DNA from 2 places in the Vibrio sp. C8 genome. Region 2 is predicted to be linked to the other one. Evidence: riboswitches for the same ligand, from Rfam matches in the RefSeq annotation. Region 2 holds a riboswitch; the other holds the start of a gene.
What was found. A riboswitch is a leader RNA that binds a small molecule or an ion and turns the genes downstream of it on or off. The one in region 2 is predicted to bind lysine.

Region 1 (15,139 bases), on a different contig from region 2:
CTCGGTTTGCCGTACCCGTTAACTGGTCAAGAAATGTCTGTGTACGGATAAAAGTATCAAAACGGCTACGTTCTTGACGCGCATCTTGTAACTCTTCGATTAGAACATCTAAAGCTTCACTGGCCGTATATGGCCACTCTCTTTCATCGCCTTTTGCGTATTGCTCAACTCTGCCGGCCAATATCATTCGCCCACGCTCTTCCAGCATTTCCGAGCCCAAAAGCTGAGAGCGCAACCATTTCACACTCTGTACTAAACAGAAAACAATGAATAAAACAGCGAGAGTTATCGACCACATAGCACCGATGGAATAGCTAAAACCAACATAAGGCGGTACCACTTTAAAGTGCACCGAATAACCTTGGATGCGTTGCAAAGGAAAATCGGCTTGATAAAGCCGTGCGGGGTCGATTTTTGAAGAGGTGTCTTTAAAACGGTAAATAATGCCAGCTTGAGATGACAGTTCCATCTCAACAATATTGCTTGCTTGCAGCATTTTGGGCATCCAACGCTGCATAGAATAAGCAGCATCTGGATCTTCCATTTCTTTGTCCACCACCTCAACTATGCCCTGCATGTAGTGGTTGAGATATTCCTGACCTAACCGCTGAAAAGATAAGGTTCCGCCAATAAACAAAATGAACATCGCACTGGTCACAATCAGGGTGACGAAAACCACTAAACGTGTGCTGAGTTTTAGCGTAGGCGTGTAGCGCATAGAAATTGAATTCCCTTTCAATTTATCGATGGGTGGCATTATTCATCGAAGAAGGCTGCTCGCAAAAATTATGCAACCAGTGCGCTAAGTATATAAAAAAAGCCACAAAATTGCGGCTTTTTTAAAATCGAGACAATTAAAACGGGATGTCGTCGTCAAAATCCATTGGCGGCTCATTGTATTGAGGCTGAGGAGCTTGTTGAGGTGCTTGCTGAGCAGCTGGCTGATATGTTGGTTGGCTCTGTCTCGCAGGCTGTTGAGGTTGTCCCCATCCACCTTGTTGCTGAGGCTGACCTTGGCTCGCTCCTCCCGCTTGCTGTTGACGACCACCAAGCATCTGCATGATGCCGTTATAGCCTTGCACAACAACTTCTGTTGAGTAACGATCTTGACCGCTTTGATCTTGCCACTTACGAGTTTGCAACTGACCTTCAATGTACACTTGAGAACCTTTACGCAGGTACTCACCAGCCACTTCAGCTAGTTTTCCATACAGAGCAACTCTATGCCACTCAGTTTTCTCACGCTGTTCGCCTGTTGCTTTATCACGCCATGTTTCTGACGTTGCAATGGTGATGTTCGCAACAGCACCGCCACTTGGCATATAGCGAACTTCAGGATCGCCACCCAAGTTGCCAACCAAAATTACTTTATTCACGCCACGGCTTGCCATGTTTCGCTCCGTCTTTAAATCGTATAATTTTTGAAAAAATTTCAAATAGTCAGTTAGGATAACACGCTTTTTCTCGAGCTTAAATGTCCGGTCGAATTGTTATCAAAAACTCATTCCATTTTCATTTTTAAGCTTCTAATTTTCGGGGGAAATCTTCCATTTGCAATTTGATATATAACTCATTTACTCAATCGATTGAAATCCCACGCAAACTCGCTATCCCAATTCGCTCTATTTTTTAATTTTAGGCATTGTTGACGCATTTCACCGCATCCTACTAAGGAATAATCCATGCCAAAACACAACTATGCCAGAACCATATATTTTATTTGCATGGACGACACATGCGTCCCTGAACAATTGGAAAAATCTCTAGAACTTCTCGCTTTGCCAATACCTCAAATTCTCCCAGAGCAGTTATTGCGAAATTATCACACAGATAAGCACAAAATTTTGCTGATTAACTATCAGGAACATCATCTGATTAGACAAAATTTAAAAGCGTTAAAAATTACCAGTCCTCACTTTGAAACGATTCTGTTTAACGTTGATAAGAGGCTGCATACCGAAGAATTACTCACTTTTGGTAACTTAAAAGGGCTGTTTTATCAGGATGATACTCCTGAGTGTATCTGTGAAGGCTTAGGAGAAATAATCAACGGACAAAACTGGCTTCCACGTCATGCTTCAAGCCAGCTTCTACATTATTACCGATATCATTTTCAGGCTCACCACGCACAAGCTTCGGTTGACCTCACAGCAAGAGAAATTCAGATTTTGCGTTGCTTACAGACGGGGGCGTCAAATATGCAAATGGCTGAAAGTCTTTTTATCAGCGAGTTTACGGTGAAGTCTCATTTGTATCAGATATTTAAAAAGCTTTCGGTGAAAAACCGAGTTCAAGCCATCAGTTGGGCAAATCAAAATCTGCTTTCATAAATGCGTCTTTCAGCACATTTTCATTTTCATAACACAGAATGTGCTGAATCTCACGAAAGTATCATGCTAAAGTCTGCATTAAATCTATGTTTAAACATAACAACTCCGTTTTAAAACAAAAACAGATAGTTTAACAGGGCTAAAAAATGATCAAAAAATGCCTCTTTCCGGCAGCTGGCTACGGTACTCGCTTTTTACCAGCAACCAAATCAATGCCAAAAGAAATGATGCCTGTGGTAAACAAACCACTGATTGAATATGGCGTAGAGGAAGCGATTCAAGCTGGCATGAACGGAATGTGTATTGTGACAGGTCGAGGTAAACATTCGATCATGGATCACTTTGACATGAACTACGAGCTTGAGCATCAGATCCAAGGAACGAACAAAGAAGACCTACTGGTTGATATCCGAGACATCATCGAAACCGCTAACTTCACTTTCATCCGTCAACGAGAAATGAAAGGCTTAGGACACGCGATCCTCACTGGTAGAGAGTTAGTGGGTGACGAACCCTTTGCTGTTGTTTTAGCGGATGACCTTTGTGTCAATGAAGAGAAAGGTGTTCTTGCACAGATGGTAGCACTGTACAACCAGTTCCGCTGTTCAATCGTTGCAGTACAAGAAGTTCCCGCAGACGAAACACACAAGTATGGTGTGATCTCGGGTGAAATGATCAAAGACGACCTTTTTCGCGTGGATGACATGGTAGAAAAGCCAGAACCGGGCACAGCACCAAGCAATCTGGCTATCATTGGTCGTTATATTCTGACTCCTGATATTTTCGAGTTAATCGAACAAACTGAGCCAGGTAAAGGCGGTGAAATCCAAATCACTGACGCGCTATTAAAACAAGCAAAATCAGGTTGCGTTTTGGCCTATAAATTCAAAGGCAAGCGCTTTGATTGTGGTAGCGTAGAAGGTTATATCGAAGCGACAAACTACTGTTTTGAAAATTTATATAAGAAAAACGAACAGCAAGTTGCATTGGCGAAACACTCTACCCAGAAGAGCTAATACTCTCGACAGTAATCTTCAAAAGAGCTGCAATCAAGCAGCTCTTTTTTATTGGTCAACTGTTTTTATATCCAGTATTTCTTGCACATTTCTCACTCTATGTAATACTTGCTCGACTTAGCCTTTAACGAAGCCAAAGACAGAGCAAATCAAATGGACAAAATTGAAGTACGTGGTGCTCGAACCCATAACCTGAAAAATATCAATCTCACGATTCCCCGTGACAAGCTGATCGTCATTACCGGACTTTCTGGTTCAGGGAAATCATCTTTAGCCTTTGATACTTTATATGCCGAAGGTCAGAGACGTTATGTTGAATCTCTCTCTGCCTACGCTCGCCAGTTCCTGTCTTTGATGGAAAAGCCCGACGTAGACCATATTGAAGGTCTATCACCAGCAATTTCTATTGAGCAAAAATCCACATCTCATAACCCGCGTTCAACAGTGGGTACCATTACCGAAATCTACGATTATTTGCGATTGCTGTTTGCTCGTGTCGGCGAACCTCGTTGCCCAGAGCATAAAGTTCCACTTGCCGCTCAAACAATCAGCCAGATGGTAGACAAAGTATTAGAGCTGCCTGAAGGCTCTAAATTGATGCTGCTTGCTCCTATCGTTAAAGAGCGAAAAGGTGAACACGTTAAAACGTTGGAAAATTTGGCCGCACAAGGTTTTATTCGTGCGCGAATTGATGGCGAGATCTGCGATTTGTCCGATCCACCGACGCTTGAACTGCATAAAAAGCACACGATTGAAGTTGTGGTTGACCGATTTAAAGTGCGTTCTGACTTACAACAACGTTTAGCTGAATCATTTGAGACAGCTCTTGAGCTCTCTGGCGGCAACGTTGTGGTTGCACCAATGGATGAAGAAGGCGAAGAGCAAATATTCTCCGCCAACTTTGCCTGCCCACATTGTGGTTATAGTATGCGAGAGCTTGAACCTCGCTTGTTCTCATTTAACAACCCGGCTGGTGCATGTCCAACGTGTGATGGTCTTGGTGTACAACAGTATTTTGACCCAAGCCGAGTGATTCAGGATGAGAAGTTGAGTTTGGCTGAAGGCGCAATTCGCGGTTGGGATCAAAAGAACTACTATTACTTCCAAATGCTCAGTTCTTTAGCTGCCCATTACGACTTTGATTTGCAAACGCCTTTCAACAAACTAGGCAAGAAAATCCAAGAGATCATTCTTCATGGCTCTGGTCGCACCGAAATCGAATTTAACTATATTAATGACCGAGGTGACATCCGAGTTAAGCGTCATCCGTTTGAAGGAATTCTGAACAATCTCGAGCGTCGCTATCGTGATACGGAATCCAACTCAGTTCGTGAAGAGTTAGTGAAATACATTTCTAACAAACCATGCAGCCATTGTGAAGGTACACGTTTACGCCTTGAAGCTCGCAACGTATTCGTCAACGACACGCCACTACCGCAAGTTGTAGAACTCAGCATCGCTGATGCGCTGCAGTTTTTCCAATCCCTGTCGCTTGAAGGTCAACGAGCTCAAATTGCAGAAAAGATCATGAAAGAAGTGAATGATCGTTTGCAGTTTTTGGTCAATGTCGGTCTGAACTATTTAAACTTATCACGCAGTGCAGAAACTCTCTCAGGTGGCGAAGCACAGCGAATCCGCTTAGCAAGCCAAATAGGTGCGGGGCTGGTTGGTGTGATGTATGTTCTCGATGAACCATCCATCGGTCTCCACCAGCGAGATAACGAAAGATTACTTAAAACCCTAGAACATCTGCGCGATTTGGGGAATACCGTTCTTGTGGTTGAGCATGATGAGGATGCCATTCGCATGGCTGATCATGTGATTGATATTGGCCCGGGAGCTGGTGTACATGGTGGTAACGTTGTAGCTGAAGGTAACGTCACAGATATTATCAACAACCCTAACTCCCTTACAGGCCAATACCTAAGTGGTGTGAAAGAGATTGAAATACCTAAACAGAGAACACCAAAAGACGCGAAGAAAACAGTTGAGCTTCTTGGGGCATCTGGCAACAACCTAAAAGATGTCAATCTTTCTATCCCAGTCGGATTATTTACTTGTGTAACAGGGGTTTCCGGTTCAGGTAAATCAACACTGATCAACGATACCTTCTTTAATATCGCGCATATCGCATTAAACGGTGCAACCACATCAACACCCGCACCATACAAATCGATAAAAGGATTAGAGAATTTCGATAAAGTTATCGATATTGACCAGAGCCCAATAGGCCGTACACCTCGCTCAAATCCTGCGACCTATACTGGTATTTTCACTCCGATTCGTGAGCTGTTTTCAGGCACGCAAGAATCTCGTTCACGCGGTTACAAGCCAGGACGCTTTAGTTTTAACGTCCGAGGTGGTCGCTGTGAAGCGTGTCAGGGCGATGGGGTAATCAAAGTTGAAATGCACTTCTTACCCGATGTGTACGTCCCTTGTGATGTGTGTAAAGGAAAACGCTACAACCGCGAAACATTAGAAGTTCGTTACAAAGGCAAAACGATCGATGAAGTCCTTAACATGACAGTTGAAGACGCTCATGAATTCTTTGAACCTGTACCTGTGATAGCTCGTAAACTGCAAACGCTAATGGACGTAGGTTTGTCGTACATCCGCCTCGGTCAGTCTGCTACGACATTGTCTGGTGGTGAGGCTCAACGCGTCAAACTCTCACGTGAACTGTCCAAACGAGATACGGGTAAAACACTTTATATTTTAGATGAGCCCACCACAGGTTTGCATTTCCATGATATTCAACAACTGCTCAATGTATTGCACCGCCTGCGTGATCACGGAAACACAGTTGTCGTTATTGAGCACAATCTTGATGTAATTAAAACCGCTGACTGGATAGTTGATCTGGGCCCTGAAGGGGGACAAGGCGGTGGTGAAATTATTGCACAAGGTACACCTGAAGATGTGGCGAAAAGCAAAGTTTCCCATACCGCTCGTTTCTTAAAACCGATGTTGAAATAGAAAAGATCTGTAGAAACTGAAAAAAAACGGTAAATTAGGGCCAATCAGCCCTAATTTATCTGCTCCAATAAAGCAGCTTTCTTCGCAAAGGACATTGACCCCCTATGGCAACCTTGCTGTTAAGCGGAACACAACTTGAACCACAAGCACCGAGTGTGCCTAAAAACAAACCGTTCCTGATAACGGTTGGCTTTGTTTATCTCATAGCAATGCATGTTTTTATGCCAAATTTAGGTGGGGATGGGTTGTTGCTCCCCTTCAATGCAACGACTTGGCTTGCGATCAGTATTCCCTTAGCTCTTGGCTTATATCAAATGAGTAACTACCAACGTTTGAGATATTCCAAACTGACTATCGGTCTTTGGGTTTGCTGTGTGATCATGACGCTTCCGCTGTTTTTTGCTAACGCACAGTGGTACAGCGAACTAACCAGAATCATTGGTTTATGGGCTGGATTTTCACTTTTCTTAGTACTACAACAATTTCATTTCAGTAATAAAAACAAGCAGAAATTACTTCTGTTCATTGTCTTTGCTAGCCTCATTGAAGCACTATTTGGCGTTTATCAATACTGCGTTTTACACGCTGGAAATATCTTTAACTATGATACGGTAAAAAACCTGCCTTACGGTATCTTTCAACACCCTGATGCCATGGCCAGTTTCCTTGCTACCGGCCTTGTGCTTTCTGGATACTTATTGGCTCGCCAACCGAAAAAATACAATAAAAAACTCAGTGAAGTGAGCTTACTTTACATCACACCAGTCATCTCAACACCGCTAGTAATCGTTTTGCATTCTCTGGTTGGATGGATATCTGCTGCATTAGGTGTGTTACTTATTCTTCCTTATCTGTATCGTTTTTCACCTCACCAGCGTTTTATAAACTGGGTTTTGGCCACTGTTTGCGGATTAATCATTGGCTTAGGCACGCTGTATTTACAACACAATCAAGAGCACGTTGTAGAGCCTTACCTTTCATCCGTTCCTTATAGCAGCGTTCTTCCTCAAGCCATTGATATGCTGGTTGAAAAACCATTTACAGGCTATGGTTACGGCAAGTTTGAGTCGAGTTATATCCTGTATACCGCTAGACAACACCAGCTCAATCCAAACTACAAAGTAGGAATTCCATCAATGGAACATCCTCATAATGAGTTTCTATTTTGGGGGATTGAAGGCGGATTATTACCCGTATTAGGAATAGCTTTAGCGGCGAGCTTTGTACTGATTCGGATATACTCAGCGAAGAAAGGTACCCGATTGGCAATGTTCGCTTTGTTACTGCCAATCGTCATTCACAGCCTAGTTGATGCGCCTTTCTACCAGTCGAGCATTCATTGGTTAACGTTTATGATATTGCTGTTCTGGATTGACCAGCGCGTAGCGAAATATCGTGTGTTTCGTTTTAGCAAACTCAGCAGAACACTATTACGAATCACCAGTTTAATTCTACCAATCGTCACCTGTTTTTATATCGTGAGTGTGCTACATACCAATTTCTACCTGACTAAATTTGAAACATCGAACCCAAAACAACTGGATATATTAAATAAAGTCGTCAATCCAGTACTCATCAAAGACAGATTAGATTGGGAGATGTATAGCACTTATTTAGATCTAGGGTTAAACGAGAGGAAATACGAATACATCCAACCTTATATCGACTGGTCTTTGAAGATTATTCAAAGCAAACCAAGACCGGGATTGTATGAAAAGTTGATCATGGCTTATCAGGCGATTGGCGATACCAGCCGAGCGGAACAAACCAGAACTGAGGCCGCATTCCTGTTTCCCGAATTAGATTTTAGCCATATTCAATACCGAGGCTTAATCGATAACTCGGAACAAACAGAGACCGATTTAGAATAAAAAGAAAGGTGGCTTTCGCCACCTTTCTTTATTAATCGAAACTTTATTGATTCAGAGATTCTTCCAGCGCTCTGAGACACAAAGCGATATTTTCAGAACGGGCACCATAACCCATAACACCAATACGCCACGCCTTACCAGCTAGAGCTCCGAGCCCTGCACCAATTTCCAAATTGTATTCATTGAGAAGATGGCTACGAACTTTAGCGTCATCAACACCCTCTGGAATATAAACCGCATTCAGTTGAGGTAGGCGATATCCTTCTTCCACCACAAATTTGAAACCCATTTGTTCTAAACCAAGCTTGAGTTTTTCATGCATAGCTTGATGACGAGACCAAGCATTCTCCAACCCTTCATTTTTCAAAATCAACAATGCTTCGTGCAGTGCGTATAAACTGTTCACGGGGCCAGTATGATGATAGCTGCGTTTATTACCGCCTCCCCAATACCCCAACACTAAACTCTGATCTAAAAACCAACTTTGGATCGGCGTCTTTCTCGCTTGGATCTTATCGATCGCTTTTGCTGACAGAGTCAAAGGTGATAATCCCGGCACACAAGAAAGGCACTTCTGACTTCCAGAATAAACCGCATCCAATTGCCATTCATCCACCAGCAGTGGAACGCCACCTAATGAAGTCACGGCATCAACAATCGTCAGCATATTATTTTGCTTAGCCAAAGCGCCAAGTGTTTGAGCGTCACTCAAAGCCCCTGTTGATGTTTCAGCATGGACGAAAGCAAGAATTTTTGCATCGGGATGTTGCCTGATGGTTTGCTCTACTTTGCTGACAGATACTGGCGTGCCCCAATCATCATCGACCGTGATAGCAATTCCGCCACAACGGACTACGTTTTCACGCATACGCTCGCCAAAGACACCATTGCGGCAAACAATTACTTTATCGCCGGGCTCAACCAAATTGACGAAACACGCCTCCATGCCAGCGCTACCTGGTGCAGATACTGCGATGGTAAACTCGTTTTCAGTCTGGAAAGCATATTTAAGTAGCACCTTTAGCTCATCCATCATAGCGACAAACAGCGGGTCTAAATGGCCAACCGTTGGACGGCTTAGAGCTTGTAATACTTGAGGAGAGATATCCGAGGGACCAGGCCCCATAAGAATTCGATGCGGAGGGATGAAGCTTTGTATAGTCATAGGTGCTCCCAGTTATTAGTAGTAATAAGCTTTCACGGACGAAAATGTAGAGTACGGCAGAATCAAGACGACGGCAATTCGACAGAGGTCTATGCTGGCTGACAATTTCGACACATTTATTTTCATTTATCACAAATTTACAATTGACAACAGTTTCACAAAGCCGTTCAATGAGTGAGCTAATTATCCCTTACTCATTAGGGTTGTATGCGTGAGCTGATTTGAGCACAAATCGTAGCCGCACAGATACAACACTAAGCAGGAAGGGATAACAGAAGAGGAGCACTGCCCAGGCAGATGTTTTGTGGAGCCTCAACTCCAAAACAAAACATTCAGGGGGAGCAGTGCCGAGATAAATCAAAGTTGTGGATTTGATTTATCGGTTGTCAGGGTTGAATCCCTTCAACTGTCATCGGTGCTATGCTGATGAAGAGCTTCTGAGGAATTTTATACAACCTGCCTGTTGTTACTCCCCTCTATTTTGCTCTAAGAAACTCTCTTCAAAACATTGGAAGTTGGATTACCAACCTTTTTTATTTCTAGGAAGTCCGGGAGAAATGTAGTGAGCGCATTTAATGTCGCCAAGTTTGGTGGAACAAGTGTTGCAAATTTTGAAGCAATGAGCCGTTGCTCTGCAATTATCGAAAATAACCCACAAACACGATTAGTCGTCAGCAGTGCTTGCTCTGGCGTAACGAACTTACTTGTTGAACTTGCTAATGGCGTTCAGGATGCAGATCAAAGATTAAGCATCATGAAACAGTTGGCTGATATTCATGATTCGATTATCGACCAATTGTCTGAACCGACCCAAGTAGAAAAAGAAGTTCATTCGATGCTAGATAGCATCGCTAGCGCTGCCGAAGCTGCATCATTTCAGTCCAGCAAAAAGCTAACAGATCATTTAGTCGCTTGCGGCGAACTGATGTCAACCTATATCTTGACCCAGTTAATGCGTGAGCGCGGTGTTAATGCCGTTCGCTTTGATATTCGTGAAGTACTAAGGACAGACAGCCATTACGGCCGAGCCGAACCACAAATCGAAGAGATCGCGAAACTGGCTCAAGAAAAATTGGCCCCACTTTGTGCGGAATATGTGGTTGTTACTCAAGGATTTATCGGTTCCGATGAACAAGGCAATACCACAACACTTGGCCGTGGCGGCAGTGATTACTCGGCTGCTCTAATTGCTGAATCGGTAAAAGCTTCCGGTTTAGAGATTTGGACGGATGTTCCGGGGATCTACACAACCGATCCTCGCATTGCACCTAAAGCCGCTCCAATTCCAGAGATCAGCTTTAGTGAAGCCTCTGAAATGGCGAACTTTGGTGCGAAGATTCTCCACCCTTCAACACTGGTTCCTGCACTGCGTCATGAAATCCCTGTTTTTGTCGGTTCTTCAAAAGAACCAGAAAAAGGTGGCACCTGGATTCGTCAACAAGTCGAGAACTCACCACAGTTCCGAGCGCTAGCACTACGCTGCAATCAAACTATGGTGACGTTACGCAGTGCGAAGATGTTCCATGCGTATGGTTTCTTGGCGAAAGTATTCGAAGTTTTGGCGAAATACAAAATCTCGGTAGATCTTATCACCACTTCAGAGATCAGTGTGTCGCTGACGCTGGATAAAACGGACACATCAGGCGGTGCGCCTGAGCTGCCACAAGAAGCAAGAGAAGAATTACAAGAGCTTTGTACTGTAGAAGTTGAGCATAACCTTTGCCTAGTAGCATTGATTGGTAACCATATGGAAACCAAAGGCTATGCGAAAGAAGTGTTCAGCACCTTAGGTGATTTTAACTTGCGTATGATCTGCTACGGAGCAAGCGACCACAACCTTTGCTTCCTCGTCGATGCTCCTGAATCTAAAGCCGTGATTCAGAAGCTGCATTTGGATCTGTTCGAGAACCGATAATCAGATAACTCATCACATAAAACAAAGGTCACCAAACGGTGACCTTTTTCGTTTCTATGCTCGATAATCCTAACCGTTAATGTTAGGACCCAACCATTTTTCAGCTTCAAGGATGTCCCATCCTTTACGCTGTGAGTAACTCTGAACTTGATCATCTTGAATCTGAGCAACGGCAAAGTAACGAGAATCAGGATGTGAGAAATACCAGCCAGAAACAGATGCTCCCGGCATCATGGCGTAACTGGTTGTTAGTTCCATACCAATCTTCTCTTGAACACCTAATAGCTCCCAAATCGCGCCTTTTTCCGTATGTTCAGGACAAGCCGCATAACCCGGTGCTGGGCGAATACCCTGATATTTCTCGCGAATCAAATCTTCATTACTTAGATTTTCATCAGGAGCATAACCCCAAATCTCAGTACGCACTTTCATATGCAGATATTCAGCAAACGCTTCTGCCAAACGGTCAGCAACCGCTTGAACCATGATCGCGTTGTAATCATCGCCTTGAGCTTTGAAGTCGTCAGCCAGTTCACGCTCGCCAATACCACCCGTCACAGCGAACATACCTACCCAGTCTTGTTTGCCACTATGCTTAGACGCCACAAAATCGGACAAGCAGTAGTTAGCACCTTTTGGCTTCTCGGTTTGCTGACGCAGGTTATGCAGCACTTTAATCACTTGTTGCCGTGATTCATCCGCATACACTTCAATGTCGTCATCCACACTTGCCGCTGGGAACAGACCACAAATACCGTTCGCCTTCATAAGCCCTTCGCTTTCGATACGGTCAAGCCAATCATTCGCATCTTTGAAAAGCTTACGAGCCTCTTCCCCGACCAACTCATGGTCAAGAATTGCAGGATATTTTCCAGACAGAGACCAAGTCATAAAAAATGGCGTCCAATCGATGTACTGACGTAAGACAGAAACATCAAAATCTTTAAACACATGAATACCCGGTTTAACTGGTGCCGGTGGTGTGTATACCTGCCAATCTATTGCAGCTTTGTTTGCTCGGGCTTGCTCTAAAGTCACAGGTCGACTCTTCGGTTTTTTACGAGCGTGCTGTTCACGCGTTCTTTCGTAATCAAGATTCAGACGTTCAACAAACTCGGGACGACGCTCATCAGAAAGTAGTGCTGAACATACGCCTACCGCGCGTGACGCATTGTTTACATATACCACGGGTTGATGATAGTTCTGCTCAATCTTAACAGCCGTATGCGCCTTTGATGTGGTTGCGCCACCAATCAGTAGTGGTAACTCAAATCCTTGGCGCTCCATCTCTTTCGCTACGTGAACCATTTCGTCCAAAGACGGCGTAATCAAACCTGACAGACCGATAATGTCGACATTCTTCTCGCGAGCCACTTTCAGAATTGTCTCGCACGGCACCATTACGCCAAGGTCGATGATTTCATAGTTGTTACATTGCAGTACAACACCAACGATATTCTTACCGATATCGTGAACATCACCTTTCACGGTTGCTAATAGGATCTTACCGTTTGTCGACCCAGCTTGTTTCAGCGCATTGATGTAGGGCTCTAGGTACGCAACAGCCTGCTTCATCACTCGGGCAGATTTCACCACCTGCGGCAGGAACATTTTCCCTTCACCAAACAAGTCACCGACTACATTCATACCGTCCATTAATGGACCTTCGATTACTTCAAGAGGCTTGGTCGCTTTAGCCCTAGCTTCTTCAGTATCTTCAACGATAAATTCGGTAATACCTTTAACAAGTGCGTGCTCTAAACGCTTTTCAACTGGCCAAGTACGCCATTCCAGTAAAGAGGCATCTTCCTCTTTGCCAACGGCGTTCTCTCGGTACTCTTCAGCGATGTCCAACAGACGCTCAGTGGCGCCGTCGTCGCGGTTCAAAATGACATCTTCAACCGCATTACGCAGTTTATCTGGCACGTTGTCGTATATCTCTAACTGACCTGCGTTTACGATGCCCATGTCCATACCATTCTTAAAACAGTGGTATAGGAACACCGCATGAATCGCTTCACGTACGTAGTTGTTACCGCGGAAAGAGAAAGAGACGTTAGACACACCACCAGAAATCATTGCATGTGGAAGCTCGCGTTTGATATCTGCAACGGCGTTGATGAAATCGAGAGCATAGTTGTTGTGTTCATCAATACCGGTTGCGACGGCAAAGATGTTCGGGTCGAAAATAATATCTTCCGCAGGAAAACCCACTTGGTCGACAAGAATATGATAGGCGCGACGACAGATTTCGATCTTACGTTCACGAGTATCTGCTTGCCCTACTTCATCAAACGCCATAACGATAACGGCTGCGCCATAACGACGAATCAGTTTCGCCTGATGAATAAATTTCTCTTCGCCTTCTTTTAGAGAAATTGAGTTGACGATACCTTTACCTTGAATACATTTAAGGCCCGCTTCAATCACTTCCCATTTCGAGGAGTCCACCATAATTGGCACTTTCGAGATTTCAGGCTCTGATGCACACAACTTAAGGAATCGTTCCATACACGCCATCGCATCCAACATGCCTTCATCCATGTTGATATCAATGATCTGTGCGCCGTTCTCGACTTGCTCGCGAGCAACATCTAAAGCCTCATCATAGAGTTCTTCTTTAATAAGACGTTTGAAGCGAGCTGAACCCGTAACGTTAGTACGCTCACCAACGTTTACGAATAATGTTTCTGGAGCAATGCTAAGAGGCTCTAAACCAGACAATCGACACTCTACGTTGATCTTTGGAATAGCGCGTGGAGCAACCCCTGCAACCACTTTAGCCATTGCTGCGATATGCTCAGGGGTAGTACCACAACAACCGCCAACTAGGTTGAGAAATCCAGCTTGAGCCCATTCGCCAATGTGCTCTGCCATATCTTCTGGTGATAAGTCATATTCACCAAATGCATTTGGTAATCCCGCATTCGGGTGTGCAGACACATAACATTCTGAAATACGAGAAAGCTCTTCGACGTACTGACGCAGCTCATCGGGGCCCAAAGCACAGTTCAAACCAAAGGAAATTGGACGAACATGACGCAAGGAGTTATAGAATGCTTCTGTAGTTTGACCGGACAGAGTTCGACCTGATGCATCAGTGATAGTGCCTGAGATCATGACAGGCAGTTCGATACCGAGTTCTTCAAACACAGCATCAACCGCAAAGGCACATGCTTTCGCATTCAAAGTATCGAAAATGGTTTCGATCAAAATCAGATCACTGCCACCTCTAATTAAAGCGCGTGTTGATTCAGAGTAAGCAGTGACTAGCTGATCAAACTCGACATTACGGTAACCAGGATCGTTTACATCTGGAGAAATAGAACAAGTACGGTTAGTAGGACCTAATACGCCTGCGACATAACGTGGTTTATCCGGTGTTTTTGCAGTCCATTCATCTGCAACTTCACGTGCCAATTTGGCTGCGGCAAAGTTAATTTCTTCGCTCAAAGATTGCATGTCGTAATCGGCCATTGCAATCGTCGTCGCGTTGAAGGTATTGGTTTCAAGGATGTCAGCCCCTGCTTGCAAATAAGCAGAGTGAATTCCTCTAATTAACTGAGGCTGAGTGAGAACTAAGAGATCGTTATTTCCTTTTAGATCACAATGCCAATTGGCAAAACGTTCACCACGATAATCTTCCTCTTGCAATCTATGCTCTTGGATCATGGTGCCCATGCCACCATCAATCAACATAATACGTTGCTTCAATTGCGCTTCGATCTGGCGCTTTAGATTACTACCCACAGTACAGCCTCATTATTCCTTTATTGCTTGTTCGACATCCTATCACACATTGATTAGAAATCTAGACGTCTAAAACATCTAAATGACACAAATGCGTTCGTTATAAAATTGATAAA
Region 2 (15,139 bases):
TATTCAAGGCGGGTCTCGTTCTTACATCGAGCCACTTACCCAAGGGTTTAAGCAGAGTATTCGAACCAGTTCACCAGTCGACAAAGTAAAACGTGTTGCTGGTGGTGTTGAAGTGACAAGTCTTGGCAAAACTGAGTGGTTCGATGAAGTGGTTTTTGCTTGTCACAGCGATCAGGCGCTTTCGATGCTGGAAGACGCGACAGAAAGCGAGCAGCAAATCCTGTCTCAGCTCGGTTATCAGGCAAATGAAGTCATTTTGCATACCGACACCAATTTACTGCCTAAGCGTAAAGCGGCTTGGGCGTCATGGAACTATTGGTTGAGAGGGGATGAAGGGCAGGATTCTCACTTACCTTCACTCACCTATAACATGAATATTTTGCAGCATATTGATGCTCCAGAGACTTTCTGTGTGTCGCTAAATAGCAGTGAACACATCGACCCGAACAAGATTCTTCGCAGCTTTGTTTATCACCATCCAGTGTTTACCGAAGAGTCGATTAACGCGCAGCAACGTAAAGCAGAAATCAGCGGAGAAAATCATACTTGGTTCTGTGGTGCATACTGGCACAACGGTTTCCATGAAGATGGCGTGCGAAGTGCGTTGGATGTGGTGACCAATATTGCGCGCGTTAATGAAGCCAAGATGAAAGGGGCTGCGTAATGTCAGCCCTCAACAGCCAACTGCTTGTTGGGAGTGTAAGGCACAGACGCTTCACTCCTAAGAATCATGCGCTGACCTATTCCTTGTTTATGCCCTGCATTGACTTGGATGAATGGACTTCGTTGTCGAAAAAAGTTTGGGGACTTGGCGAAAAATGGTGGCACTGGGCAAGATTGCGCCGTGAAGACTACCTTGGAGAGGGAGAACTAAAACAGGCGGTACAAGATAAAGTATTTGAACTCACGGGCAACCGAATAGAAGGCAAGGTGCTTGCCGTGATTCACTTACGCTACTTAGGTATCTACTTCAGTCCTGTAAATTTCTATTACCTCTATGACGAAAATGGTGAGTGGTGTTATTTGCTGGCAGAAGTCAGCAACACTCCTTGGAATGAACGCCACTACTACGCAATACCAGCTGACATGGGCGCTGACGGAGAGAACTGGCAACATGACAAAGCGTTTCACGTTTCTCCGTTTAATCCGATAGATCAGCAGTACCAGTGGAAGTTAAAGCCGTTGACTGAGTCTTTAATGGTGCATTTGGAATGTCATCGCGAAGGTAAAGCATTCGACGCAACTCTGGCTATGAAAGGCCAAGAATTTACCACCAAAGGTTTGCTTGCTTTGTTAGTAAAAACGCCGGTTATGGCGATAAAAGTGACATTAGGTATTTACTGGCATGCGCTGAAACTATGGATGAAAGGTGTGCCGATTCATGATCATCCGAACACACAAAAAAAAGAAAACAATCGTAGTAAGGAGAATACGCAATGATAAATGTGACTTCTATGGATATGCCAACCAGCTTATCTGCGTGGCAGAAAAGCGCTCGCAACGTTGCATTTAAATGTTTGCAGTACTTGGATGTCGGCAGCTTAACGATTGTGGAGTCTTTTTCTGATCAGGCGTCTAATCAGCAGCAGTTTGGTCATAAAAATCAAGATGAACCTAATGCAGTGATCTGGGTTAAGCATCCTGATTTTTATTCGCGACTATTGAAAGGTGGCAGCATTGCAGCCGCAGAAGCGTATATGGATGACTGGTGGGATAGCCCAAATCTAACGGCTTTAATGGAGCTCATGGCGAAAAACATGAGTGCGTTAGACAGAATCGAGCAACGAAGCAGTTGGTTGACGCAGTGGGCGTATAAGGTTGGTCATTGGTTTAAACGAAACTCAGTTGATCAGGCAAAAGAAAACATCGAAGCGCATTATGATCTGGGTAATGAACTTTACAAGACCTTCCTCGATAAACGAATGCTCTACTCAAGTGCGTTGTACTCGTCACCAAATGACACATTAGAGCAAGCGCAAATTAACAAGATGGAACGCCTCTGCCAGCAGTTACAACTGAAACCGAGTGATCATGTGATTGAAATCGGTACAGGTTGGGGCGCTATGGCGATTTACATGGCTCAAACTTACGGTTGCCATGTCACCACCACCACCATCTCGGAAGAACAATACAGTTATGCGAAAGAGCAAATTGAGCGAGCTGGTTTGGGTGACCGTGTCACCTTACTCAAGCAAGACTACCGATTGTTAGAAGGTCAGTACGATAAGCTGGTTTCTATCGAAATGATTGAAGCAGTGGGTAAGCAGTATCTTAAGTCTTACATCAAGAAGTGCCAGTCGTTACTAAAGCCAAAAGGTTTAATGGCAATACAAGCGATCACCATCGCCGATCAGCGTTACGACTATTACAGCAATAATGTTGATTTTATTCAGAAATATATTTTTCCGGGCGGATTTTTACCGTCGGTCACGGTACTGACTCAAACGGCTACTCAGCACAGTGATTTGATCACCAGAGATATTTTTGATTTAGGGCTCGATTATGCGCAGACGCTGAAAGACTGGAGACTACGTTTTGAACAGTCACTGGAGCAAGTTTCACTGCTCGGTTATGACGAACGCTTTATTCGTATGTGGCGTTACTACTTCTGTTATTGCGAAGGTGGCTTTAATGCGCGAACTATCAGCACCATCCATATGACGCTGCAACGAGGCTAACGGTGGGACGCTTATTTGTCGTATCACTCTGGTTCCAGATAATCTGGTTTCTCGCTGTTCTGGGACAGGAGCGCTTTCAGTGGCTGACTCTGGCTCTTGGGCTGGTGACGTTAGGTTACGCTTGGTATTCAAACCGTGATGATATTGGCAGGATATTAGCGCTTGGTGTCGGAGGAATCGTTTTAGATTCCTTCAATAGCGCTTTTGGCCTATTGGTATTTAAAAGTGCGCACGTACCAGTATGGCTAGCCGTTCTCTGGCTGGTGTTTGTCTGGTACGCAAGGCAATGGGTACCGCATTTAAGCAAATACCCCAAAGGATTGGTAATGTTATTTGTCGGCGTCTGTGGTGCTTTGAGTTACTGGGCTGGATATAAATTTTCAGCGGTTGAATTTTCATATTCCGTTGTTGGGTCACTTGCTGTTTTAACTCTGCAATGGGGTGGTGTAGCGTGGTTAATCATGAGGGTGTTTGTAAATGATTACTCAGTTTCGAACAAGAATCCTGACACTGCTAGCTCTCGTCAGCGTTAACGTCAGTGCAACGGGAAATGCAAATGATGTTGTTCGCCAATGGCAACAGTGGCCGATTGTCGGTCAGGCGACCCTTTCTTGGCTGTGGCTGGATATTTACTCATCTCAGTTACGTTCGCCTGATGGCAAATACAAACTAGAGGGTGATATTTCACCGCATCCTGTAGCGTTGGAAATTCGCTATCTCAGGGATATCAGTAGCACTCAGTTGCTCGAAGCAACAGAGGAGCAATGGCAAAAACAAGGTTTCAGCGATGAGAAGATAGCCTCTTGGATGCCAACTTTAACCGCTATTTTCCCCAGTGTGAAAACTGGTGAAAAGCTGATTTATGTTACGGATGGCACTGAGGGTGAGTTTGTCTATATCTCCAACGCTGGTGAACAGAAAGTGGTGGGAACGATAGACGATGAGTCACTGAATGATGCGTTTTTAGCCATTTGGTTATCACCTAAAACGGAATATCAAACCTTGCGCCAACAACTATTAGGGATGAATCGATGATGAGTTGGGTTAAAAAGAGTTTTGTGGCGTCAGTATTGCTGTTATTGACAGCATGCAGCGCCGAGTTATCGGATTATCATCAAAGCGAACCGAAATTCGACCTGTTCGGTTATTTCGAGGGCAACACGAAAGCTTGGGGAATGGTGCAAGATTATACCGACAAGCAGACTCGACGCTTTGAAGTGGATATTGAAGGGCATATTATCGGTAACACTCTGACACTGACCGAAGATTTTGTTTTTGACGATGGAGAGAAGAGTCAACGGGTCTGGGCTATTCAGCGTTCGTCGAATGGCTTCTATCTTGGGCGAGCTGACGATGTTATTGGTGACGCTATCGGGCAGGAAGTCGGCAATGCACTTCAATGGAAGTATGATTTCTTGTTAAAAATGGAAGATGGTGAAATTGAGGTGACTTTTGATGATTGGCTTTACCGCCAAGATGAAACTCGGGTATTTAACATCACCAAAATTAAAAAGTTTGGTATTGAAGTGGGGCAGGTAACGCTGTTCTTCGAAAAGAGTCAATAAATAAACGAATGGCAAATAAAAAGGGAGGCAAAGCCTCCCTTTCTTAATCTAATTACAGCTTATAGCTTGTCAGTTAGCTCAATCGCTTGACCGATATAGCTTGCAGGTGTCATTTCTTTCAAACGCGCTTTTTCTTCTTCTGGCAGTTCTAGGCCATCAATGAAGTTACGCATTGCTTCACCGTCAACACGCTTACCACGAGTGAGCTCTTTTAGCTTTTCGTATGGCTTTTCAATGCCGTAACGGCGCATCACTGTTTGTACTGGCTCTGCTAAAACTTCCCAGTTCTTATCCAGTTCCGCCAGTAGAGCTTCGCGGTTCACTTCTAGCTTACTGATACCTTTCAGAGTCGACGTGTAGGCAATGATTGCGTAACCCACGCCAACGCCTAGGTTGCGCAATACAGTTGAGTCTGTAAGGTCACGTTGCCAACGAGAGATAGGCAGCTTTTGTGCAAGGTGAGTAAACACAGCGTTTGCCAGACCTAAGTTACCTTCTGAGTTTTCGAAGTCGATTGGGTTAACTTTGTGCGGCATGGTTGAAGAACCGATTTCGCCAGCAATTGTTCTTTGCTTGAAGTGACCCAGAGCGATGTAGCCCCAAACGTCACGGTCGAAGTCGATAAGAATCGTGTTGAAACGTGCCACTGCATCAAATAGCTCTGCGATGTAATCGTGAGGTTCGATTTGAGTTGTGTACGGGTTCCAAGTTACGCCAAGAGATTCTGTAACGAACTCTTCGCTGAATTTGTGCCAATCAAGCGTTGGATAAGCAGAAAGGTGTGCGTTGTAGTTACCTACAGCACCGTTGATTTTCGCTAGGATTTCAACGTTCGCGATTTGCTTGTATTGACGTTCCATACGGTACGCAACGTTCGCCATCTCTTTACCCATCGTCGATGGAGAAGCAGGCTGACCGTGAGTACGAGATAGAAGAGGGATATCACGGTATTCAACCGCTAAGCCACGGATAGCATCAATGATGTTACGGATTTCAGGAAGAATAACCGTATCACGAGCTTCTTTAAGCATCAGAGCGTGAGAAGTGTTGTTGATGTCTTCAGAAGTACAGGCAAAGTGAATGAATTCATTAACTGCGTGAAGTTCAGGAACGCCAGCAACTTTTTCTTTTAAGAAATATTCCACCGCTTTTACGTCGTGGTTAGTTGTGCGTTCGATATCTTTGATACGTTGTGCATCAGCTTCGCTGAAGTTTGCTGCAACGCTATCAAGGAAATTGTTTGCTTCTTCACTGAATGCAGGAACTTCTGCAATCTCAGCTGTTGCTGCAAGCTTCTGTAACCAGCGAATTTCAACGATAGTACGGTATTTAAGTAAGCCAAATTCACTAAAAATACTGCGTAGTGCAATAGTTTTACTGCCGTAACGGCCGTCTACTGGTGAAACAGCAGTCAATGCTGACAGTTCCATGATCTTCTCCTGAATTGGTTTCTAAATTTCGTGTGCTTTATACCAGTATCAATGGCAATTGTCACGAATATTGCGCAAACGATTGCGCGAGATTTCTGCTACTCAAAAACGATGAGTAAAAAAATTAGCTCGCATGGTGCGAGCTAAAGATTACATTCTGGCCAGTAATATCTTGGCTTGATCAACCATCTTCTTACGTCCGAAGACTAGGTGAAGACGTCGGCCGCCCACTTGACGCCAAAGCACTGCACAACGAATACCGGATAATAGTAGTGCGCGCACTTTTTGTTGGTTAGCGGTTTGCTGTAATACCTCTGGAGTACCTGCGACTTGAATACGAGGGCCGATAGGGCTGATCACATCGAGGTAAACACTCGCTAAGTTGCTGATCATCTGTTCATCAAGCAAATCAAAATGTTCAACTTGACGTTCGATCATTTGAATGCGATCACCCAGTTGAGACATCGCATCTCTGCGGCTGGTTAGTTTACGCTCTAAAGCCAGTAAGCTAATAATATAGCGAGTAATGGCACTGCCCGTAGGGGTGCTATCAATGCCATTGACCAGACACTCAAGACCAACTTTCAAATCGGCTTCGCTACCGAAAACACCAATAGTATTACTTGGATTCGTTGCCAAAATTGCACGCAATGAAGTTTCAAACGCGTCTGAATCACAGTAACCGTCTTTCGCTACTTTTTGCACTAAAGCGACAGCTTGGCAAATTCCAGCAAATGCGATAGTTCGGTCATAAATTGTGTTAGCCACGTAAATACTCCTTAAATACGTTGTTCAATAATGCCGCCACCTAGGCACACATCGCCTTGGTAGAAAACAGCTGACTGTCCTGGGGTTACTGCGACTTGTGGGTCATCAAACATAACCTTGATGTTGTTGTCATCCACAGGGATAACGGTACAAGGAATGTCAGTTTGACGGTAACGTGTCTTCACTGAGCAGCGGAACGCTTCTTTCACTGGCGTACGATCAACCCAATGTAGTTGTGAAGCCATTAATCCGTATGATTTCAGTAACGGATGGTCTGCGCCTTGTACTGCGATAAGCACGTTACGTTTAAGATCTTTCTCTGCTACGTACCATGGGTCTTCGTTACCGCCACCACCTTTTTGACCACCAATGTGCAGGCCTTTGCGTTGCCCTAATGTGTGGTACATAAGGCCTTGATGTTCGCCAATAACTTTACCTTCAGGAGTTTCAATTTTACCCGGTTGAGCAGGCAAATAGCGAGACAAGAAGTCTGTAAATTTGCGCTCACCGATAAAACAGATACCGGTTGAATCTTTTTTCTTCGCAGTGATTAAACCTTGCTCTTCAGCAATACGGCGAACCTCTGGTTTTTCTAATTCACCGACCGGGAACAAACTGCGTGCAACCTGTTCGTGGCTCAGCGTATATAAGAAGTAGCTTTGGTCTTTATTATTGTCTTTACCACGTAGCATTTGCGGTTTTTCACCCTCTCCTACGAAGGTACGACGAACATAGTGACCCATAGCTATATAGTCTGCATCTAACACTTCGTCTGCAAACTCTAAAAATGCTTTGAACTTGATTTCTTTGTTACAAAGAATGTCCGGGTTTGGTGTGCGACCCGCTTTGTATTCCGCTAAGAAATATTCGAACACGTTGTCCCAGTATTCCGCTGCGAAATTAATCGTGTGTAAATAGATACCAAGTTTGTCGCAGACAGCCTGTGCATCGGCAAGGTCTTCCGCTGCCGTACAATATTCTTCGTTATCGTCTTCTTCCCAGTTCTTCATAAACAAGCCTTCTACCTGATAGCCTTGTTGTTGAAGAAGATATGCTGAAACGGAAGAATCAACGCCACCTGACATGCCTACAATGACTTTCTTTTGGCTGTTTGCGTTGCGGTTATCTGACATGACTTAATACCACTTGATTGACTTGGACGCAGATTCTAACAGAAAGACTTTTTTGAGGACAGATCAGAGACAGAGTTCACACTTCTGATTTGGTGTATTTCATCTTCATTTATGTCCTAAAGAGACATGTAATCGTTCTCTAAATTTTTTGTGTAAAAAACTTTATCCACGTAAACGTTTGCTATCCTTTGTTGAGTTGCTGCCTTACTGGACGCAGGGTAAAATTCCGGCTCTTTTCTTCTCACGCACCTAAATTATCGTTATGAAATTTCCTGGCCAACGTAAGTCAAAGCATTACTTTCCAGTCGATGCTCGTGATCCATTAGTCATCCAAGCGCAAGATAATAAGAGATTATCTCGCACACATATTATCGGTATTGATCAGACGTTGGTTGATATTGAAGCGAAAGTGGATTCCGAACTCATTGAGCGTTATGGTCTGAGCAAAGGACACTCTTTAGTCATTGATGATGAGACCGCTGAAGCTTTATACACTGAATTAAAGCAAAATGGTTTAATCAAAAATGAATTTGCGGGCGGAACTATCGGCAATACCTTGCACAATTATTCTGTGCTAGCCGATGACCGTTCAACGTTATTGGGTGTGATGAGCCAAGATATTAAAATTGGCAGCTACGGTTATCGTTATTTATGTAATACCTCTAGCCGGATGGATCTCAATTATTTGCAAGGTGTTGATGGAGCTATCGGGCGTTGTTTCGCTTTAATTACAGAAGACGGTGAGCGTACTTTTGCAATTAGCGAAGGCCAAATGAATAAGCTTCACCCAGACAGTATTCCTGAAAAAATATTTAAAAATGCATCAGCGTTAGTGATCACTGCATATTTAGTTCGTTGTAAAGAAGGCGACCCAATGCCACAAGCGACAATGCGCGCAATTGAATATGCTAAGAAATATGATGTGCCAGTTGTATTAACGCTAGGAACAAAATTCGTTATTCAGGATGACCCTCAATATTGGCAGGAATTTTTGCGTGATCATGTTTCTGTTGTTGCAATGAATGAAGATGAAGCGGAAGCATTAACCGGTGAAAGTGATCCATTAATGGCATCGGATAAAGCATTAGATTGGGTTGATTTAGTTTTATGTACCGCAGGGCCTGTTGGTTTATATATGGCGGGTTATACCGAAGAAGAAAGTAAAAGAGAGACTTCTTTACCATTATTGCCGGGAGCTATTCCAGAGTTTAATCGCTTCGAATTTAGTCGCCCAGCAACAAGACTGAGCTGCGAAAATCCGACTCGAATTTATTCTCATATTTCACCTTATATGGGCGGCCCGGAGAAAATTAAGAATACGAATGGGGCAGGTGATGCAGCGTTGTCAGCATTACTTCATGACATGGCAGCGAATAAATACCATAAAGGTAATGTGCCAAATTCAAGTAAGCACCAACATAACTTCTTAACCTATTCTTCTTTCTCACAAGTTTGTAAATATGCAAACCGTGTAAGTTATGAAGTGTTAGCCCAGCATTCTCCACGTTTATCTCGAGGTCTTCCTGAGCGTGAAGATAGCTTAGAAGAAGCGTATTGGGAAAGATAAAGGTAACCTTTACCTGAATAACGTATTATTTATCAATATCACTAAATAATACGTATAAAAAAGGCTCCGAATTCGGAGCCTTTTTTGATAACTAGAAAATTAAATTTCGAATTGTTCTAGAGATTTGCCTTCATCTAAAGCTTTTTGAATTGCTGAAGGTGTACGGCCTTGGCCTGTCCAAGTTTTCTCTACGCCATTGTCCATGTATTTATATTTCGCTGGACGAGGTGCGCGTTTGCCTTTTGCTTTTGATTTAGTTTTTGTTTCGCCAGCAAGAGCAGAAATTAATGCTTCAACGTCAATACCGTCATTAGCAATTTGCTCAGCAATTGCTGCTAATTTCGCTTCTTGTTCAGCTAGAGCAGCTTGTTCTTTTTCTTCAGACTCTCTGCGCTCTTCAACTACGATCGTTAATTTATCAAGCGCTTCTTCAAGTTGCTCTAAAGTTAGATCGCGTGAAAATGCACGAAGACTACGAATATTTAATAGAGTTTTAGTGATTTCCGACATTTCTTAATCCTGTTTAATTAAATAATTAACGGGGTAATAATAAACCGACTTATTAGTTCTTACAATATAATTAAGCCAACATTAATGTAAATATTCTGAAATTTCCACAATAGCAGTAATTAAAGTTAGCCTGTTAAAACTTAGCCTTAAAAAAAGAAAGGAAATATTAGGATTTCAGAGTGTCAGGTACGGACTAATTTTATGCAATTAATGTAATTAGGTCTAAAACACTTTGAGCTCGATTGTGAAATATAATTCATTCACGCTGTGAATAAATAGAGGTGATGAAAAATGAAATTGTATGTTGCATTGACAGTTTTGTTAAGTACAATACGTCACACCTAAAGCGGAGTATGCTCAATAATCACGCAATATTAAGTTTGCGCAGGTAATTGTTCTATCTTCGACGTAGAGGAGCGATATTGATAAGTATCCAGTATTGGGGTGATGCCAATGAATACCGGAGAAAGGCCATATCGCCGAAGTTAGTCAGGTCATCAATCTGCTAGCTGGGGTTGTCATCGAATAGGGGCAACACTGCCATAGTCTATATTGTTGTTAAACTATGGAGCGCTACTGTAGGGTTGGGTGGAGTGTTCACTTCCCTTTCGCTTAGTTCAACATTAATCGCATTGAAATTATTCGATGTGGTTTATCTGCAGTAGATCTCTAACCGAAATATTATTGGTTTTTGAAGATCATGAATTTATTAGATTTTGCTTCGTCTCCTTTGTCACTAGTCCCTGCGTTAGTGGCGTTGAGTCTTGCTATTATTACTCGTCGTGTACTTGTTTCTTTAGGAATGGGTATTGCCCTTGGTGCGTTATTACTTGCTGATTACTCTATCGGCAATGCGATTAGCTATGTCGGCACAAAAGTAACCAACGTATTTATTGAAGACGGCGGTCTGAATACTTGGAACATGAGTATTGTTGGCTTCTTGCTGCTGTTGGGTATGATGACGGCACTATTAACGCTTTCTGGCGGCACTCGTGCATTCGCCGAGTGGGCCCAAGTTCGCGTAAAAAGCAAACGTGGTTCAAAATTGCTTGCTGCGTTTTTAGGGGTTTTCATTTTCGTTGATGACTACTTCAATAGTTTAGCGGTTGGCTCAATTTCTCGTCCCGTTACTGACCGCTTTTATGTTTCACGCGCTAAACTCGCTTACATCCTAGACTCTACTGCTGCACCAATGTGTGTTGTTATGCCTGCTTCAAGCTGGGGCGCATACATCATGACGATCATCGGCGGCATTTTAGTGTCACACGGTATTACTGAATATTCTGCGCTTGGTGCTTATCTGCGTTTGGTTCCTATGAACTTCTATGCGGTATTCGCACTATTAATGGTGTTCGCAGTTGTTTGGTTCCAAATGGATATCGGTCAGATGCGCCAACACGAAATTAATGCTTCTCAAGGCCAAGGTTTTGACGAAGATACGTCTGAAAACGACGAACAAGCCCGTGATCTAAATGACGAACTTGATATCCGTGAAAGTGAGAAGGGTAAAGTTTCAGACCTTATTTTCCCAATCGTACTACTGATTATCGCAACCGTTGGTTCAATGTTGTATACCGGTGGACAAGCACTGGCAGCCGATGGTAAAGCGTTCAATGTCCTTGGTGCGTTTGAAAATACCGATGTTGGTACATCACTTATTTACGGTGGTTTAGTCGGTTTAGTGGTTGCTCTGTTCACCGTAGTTAAACAAGGTATTTCGATCACTGAAATTGCACGTACGCTCTGGATTGGTGCTAAATCTATGTTTGGTGCGATTTTAATCCTTGTGTTTGCTTGGACAATTGGTTCAGTCATCGGTGACATGAAAACGGGGGCGTACCTCTCTTCTTTAGCCCAAGGTAATATCGACCCACATTGGTTGCCAGTAATATTATTCTTGCTATCAGGCATTATGGCTTTCTCTACTGGTACTTCTTGGGGCACGTTCGGTATCATGCTACCAATCGCAGGTGATATGGCAGGTGCAACTGAAATTGCTCTGATGCTACCTATGCTGAGCGCGGTACTAGCGGGTTCTGTATTTGGTGACCACTGCTCTCCAATTTCAGACACCACTATTTTGTCTTCTACAGGCGCGCGCTGTAATCATATTGACCACGTGGCTACTCAGCTTCCATATGCTCTAGCGGTCGCAGGTGTATCATGCGTTGGTTTCATTGTTCTTGGTATGACCCTATCGGTACTGGCTTCGTTAGCGGCATCCACAGTGGCATTTATCGCAGTGTGCTTTGTATTTAACGCATTGGCAAAATCTAAGTTGGTTACCCTCAAAGAAGCTTAATATTTTATATTTCTGCATATTAGAGGAGGCTTTAGCCTCCTTTTTTTGTGCTCGAAAAGTAGCAGTCAGAAAAAGATGACAAAAAGTGAAAGTTTTTGTTGAAAAATGAGACGAGCTTAGATAGTGTTGAAAGCAATCCAGTGAACACATTCGGTGTAATTAAGTATGCGTAATTTTGTAATGAACATTCATCATCACCATCATCCCTAAGAGTCTTTCGGGAGATGTACGCATACCCGGGAGACAGGATTCTCCCGGTGGTTAAAATCAAAGTATTATCAGATTTATGACCCTTGGGAGACAACTCTTCCAAGGGTTTTTTACTATCTGGTTTAATAAAATTTTTAAAGATTTCAATATATTACGAAGGAAGAATGTAATGCAAACACAACGCCTAAGAATCGCAGTTCAAAAGAAAGGTCGTTTAAGCAACGAATGCCAGAGCCTACTAAAGAAGTGTGGGGTTAAATTTAATGTTATGGGTGAACGTTTAGTAGTTCACTCGTTAAATATGCCAATTGACCTGCTTCTTGTACGTGATGACGATATCCCTGGTTTGATTATGGATGGCGTAGTTGACTTGGGCTTTGTTGGTGAGAACGTGTTGGAAGAAACCCGTTATGACCGTATTGCTCTAAATCAGCCAAGTGAATTCGTTGACCTACGTCGTATGGACTTCGGTGGTTGCCGCCTTTCAATCGCAATCGACAAAGATGTGGAATACAACGGCCCACAAGATCTTAAAGGCAAACGTATTGCAACTACCTATCCTCAACTTCTAAAAGCGTACATGGCAGAACAAGACATCGATTTTAGTACCTGCATGTTAACTGGCTCAGTTGAAGTAGCTCCACGTGCAGGGCTAGCTGATGCGATTGCTGATTTGGTTTCAACAGGCGCTACCCTTGAAGCCAATGGCTTAAAAGAAGTTGAAGTGATTTTCCAATCAAAAGCGAAGCTGATTCAACGTACTGGTGAATTTGCTCCAGATAAAGCAGCGTTGATTGACCGCCTTCTGACTCGTATGAACGGTGTCCAACAAGCGAAAGAATCTAAATACATCATGCTGCACGCACCAGTCGAAAAACTACCTCAAATCACGGCACTACTTCCTGGTGCAGAAGACCCAACGGTATTGCCACTTTCTGCTGATAAAACTCGCGTAGCCGTACATCTCGTCAGTGCTGAGAACTTGTTCTGGGAAACAATGGAAAAGTTAAAAGCCCTTGGTGCAAGTTCTATTCTTGTATTACCAATTGAGAAGATGATGGAGTAATCCCGATGAGAACAATTGTTTGGCAATCGCTGAGTGAAACTCAGCAAGACTCAGTATTGGAACGTCCAGCTATCGCTAAAGGTGCGAATATCACTGCTGCGGTTGCGGAAGTTATTGCCAAAGTTCGAGCGGAAGGCGACTCTGCTCTATTGGAACTGACTGAGAAATTCGACAAGTGTAAGCCTGATTCAATTCGTGTTTCGGCTGAAGAAATTGACGCGGCATGTGAGCGTCTTGATGATGAAATGAAGCAAGCGTTGGAATTGGCTTACAACAACATTTCTAAATTTCACAAAGCACAAAAAGCAGCACCGATTAAAGTAGAAACTATGCCGGGTGTTGTGTGCGAACAGGTAACTCGTGCAATCAACAAAGTGGGCTTGTACATTCCAGGCGGTAGTGCGCCACTACCATCAACAGTATTAATGCTCGGTGTCCCTGCGCAAATTGCTGGTTGCCGTAAAGTGGTGTTGTGTTCTCCTCCACCGATTGCCGATGAAATTCTTTATGTCGCTAAGCTTTGTAAGATCGATGAGGTTTATAACGTCGGCGGCGGTCAAGCAATTGCAGCAATGGCTTATGGTACGGAAAGCGTAGCAAAAGTTGATAAGATTTTTGGCCCAGGCAATGCGTATGTAACAGAAGCAAAACGTCAAGTGAGTAATGATTTCCGTGGTGCTGCGATAGATATGCCAGCTGGTCCTTCGGAAGTGTTGGTGATTGCTGATGAAACGGCTGATGCTGATTTTATTGCCGCGGATCTGTTAAGCCAAGCTGAACACGGTCCTGATTCTCAAGTTGTATTGGTAACACCTTCTCCAGTCGTTGCGGATCAAGTGGCTGATGCGGTTCAAAAACAGCTTAAGTCGCTATCTCGCGCCGCAACTGCGGAGAAAGCCCTTGCATCAAGCTTAATCATAATTGCAGAGTCTTTAACTCAGGCGGTTTCAATTTCTAACTATTACGGTCCTGAGCATCTGATTGTTCAAACCAAGAATCCTCGTGAGCTTGTGCCACTGCTGGACAATGCAGGTTCAATTTTCTTGGGTGATTGGTCGCCAGAATCAGTGGGTGATTATGCTTCAGGCACTAACCACGTGCTGCCAACCTACGGTTATACTCGAACGTATTCAAGCTTAGGTTTAGCGGATTTTAGCAAACGTATGACAGTACAAGAGCTAAGCGCCGATGGTCTCAAAGCATTGGCACCAACTGTCGTAAAAATGGCCGAAGCTGAAGGTTTAGACGCGCACAAACGTGCCGTTACGATTCGTATAGAAAAACTCCTTGTTGAGAAGGGACAGAAGGCGTAATCATCATGGAAAAACTCGCTCGTAAACAGGTTCAGGAATTAACACCTTATCTCTCTGCTCGCCGTATTGGCGGAAGTGGTGATGTGTGGTTAAACGCTAATGAATCGCCATTCAACAATGAATACAAAACCAATTTCGCTCGTTTAAACCGTTATAGCGAATGCCAGCCACCTGAACTAATCAACGCTTATGCAGCATATGCAGGGGTGAAACCAGAGCAAGTACTAACTTCTCGTGGCGCTGATGAGGGTATTGAACTATTGGTACGTGCTTTCTGTGAGCCAAACCAAGATGCGATTTTGTTCTGCCCGCCGACATATGGCATGTACGCAATCAGTGCTGAAACTATTGGCGTTGAACGCAAGAAGGTACCACTAACCGCAGAATGGCAGTTAGATTTAGCCAACATCGAAGCCAATCTGGAAAATGTAAAGCTGGTGTTTGTTTGTAGTCCTAACAACCCAACGGGGAATTTGGTTAAGCGTGAGGACATTGTTGCTCTGCTAGAAATGACCAAAGACCGCGCTATTGTTGTAATGGACGAAGCCTATATCGATTTCTGTCCAGAAGCGTCAACGGTCGATTTGCTAGCACAGT

Region 1: it holds a riboswitch for lysine, as region 2 does, so the genes downstream of both, lysC (lysine-sensitive aspartokinase 3) here and ACRQQK_RS07565 (Na+/H+ antiporter NhaC family protein) in region 2, are expected to answer to the same signal.

What each region holds. Positions count from the first base shown of each region.
Region 1 covers NZ_JBPAOE010000013.1:2,084-17,222, reverse strand. The annotation lists gene csrD (RNase E specificity factor CsrD) at 1-718, opposite strand, end outside; gene ACRQQK_RS09520 (single-stranded DNA-binding protein) at 855-1,391, opposite strand; gene ACRQQK_RS09515 (LuxR C-terminal-related transcriptional regulator) at 1,683-2,330, shown strand; gene galU (UTP--glucose-1-phosphate uridylyltransferase GalU) at 2,477-3,346, shown strand; gene uvrA (excinuclease ABC subunit UvrA) at 3,500-6,322, shown strand; gene ACRQQK_RS09500 (PglL family O-oligosaccharyltransferase) at 6,427-8,193, shown strand; gene ACRQQK_RS09495 (pyridoxal-phosphate-dependent aminotransferase family protein) at 8,237-9,358, opposite strand; lysine riboswitch at 9,626-9,803, shown strand; gene lysC (lysine-sensitive aspartokinase 3) at 9,921-11,273, shown strand; gene metH (methionine synthase) at 11,343-15,023, opposite strand.
Region 2 covers NZ_JBPAOE010000011.1:329,131-344,269, forward strand. The annotation lists gene ACRQQK_RS07510 (NAD(P)/FAD-dependent oxidoreductase) at 1-664, shown strand, start outside; gene ACRQQK_RS07515 (DUF1365 domain-containing protein) at 664-1,440, shown strand; gene ACRQQK_RS07520 (class I SAM-dependent methyltransferase) at 1,437-2,678, shown strand; gene ACRQQK_RS07525 (DUF2878 domain-containing protein) at 2,681-3,211, shown strand; gene ACRQQK_RS07530 (chalcone isomerase family protein) at 3,156-3,713, shown strand; gene ACRQQK_RS07535 (DUF3833 domain-containing protein) at 3,713-4,243, shown strand; gene purB (adenylosuccinate lyase) at 4,303-5,673, opposite strand; gene hflD (high frequency lysogenization protein HflD) at 5,824-6,441, opposite strand; gene mnmA (tRNA 2-thiouridine(34) synthase MnmA) at 6,453-7,574, opposite strand; gene ACRQQK_RS07555 (inosine/guanosine kinase) at 7,837-9,141, shown strand; gene ACRQQK_RS07560 (H-NS family histone-like protein) at 9,241-9,651, opposite strand; lysine riboswitch at 10,053-10,235, shown strand; gene ACRQQK_RS07565 (Na+/H+ antiporter NhaC family protein) at 10,352-11,953, shown strand; His leader region at 12,142-12,277, shown strand; gene hisG (ATP phosphoribosyltransferase) at 12,333-13,229, shown strand; gene hisD (histidinol dehydrogenase) at 13,235-14,542, shown strand; gene hisC (histidinol-phosphate transaminase) at 14,548-15,139, shown strand, end outside.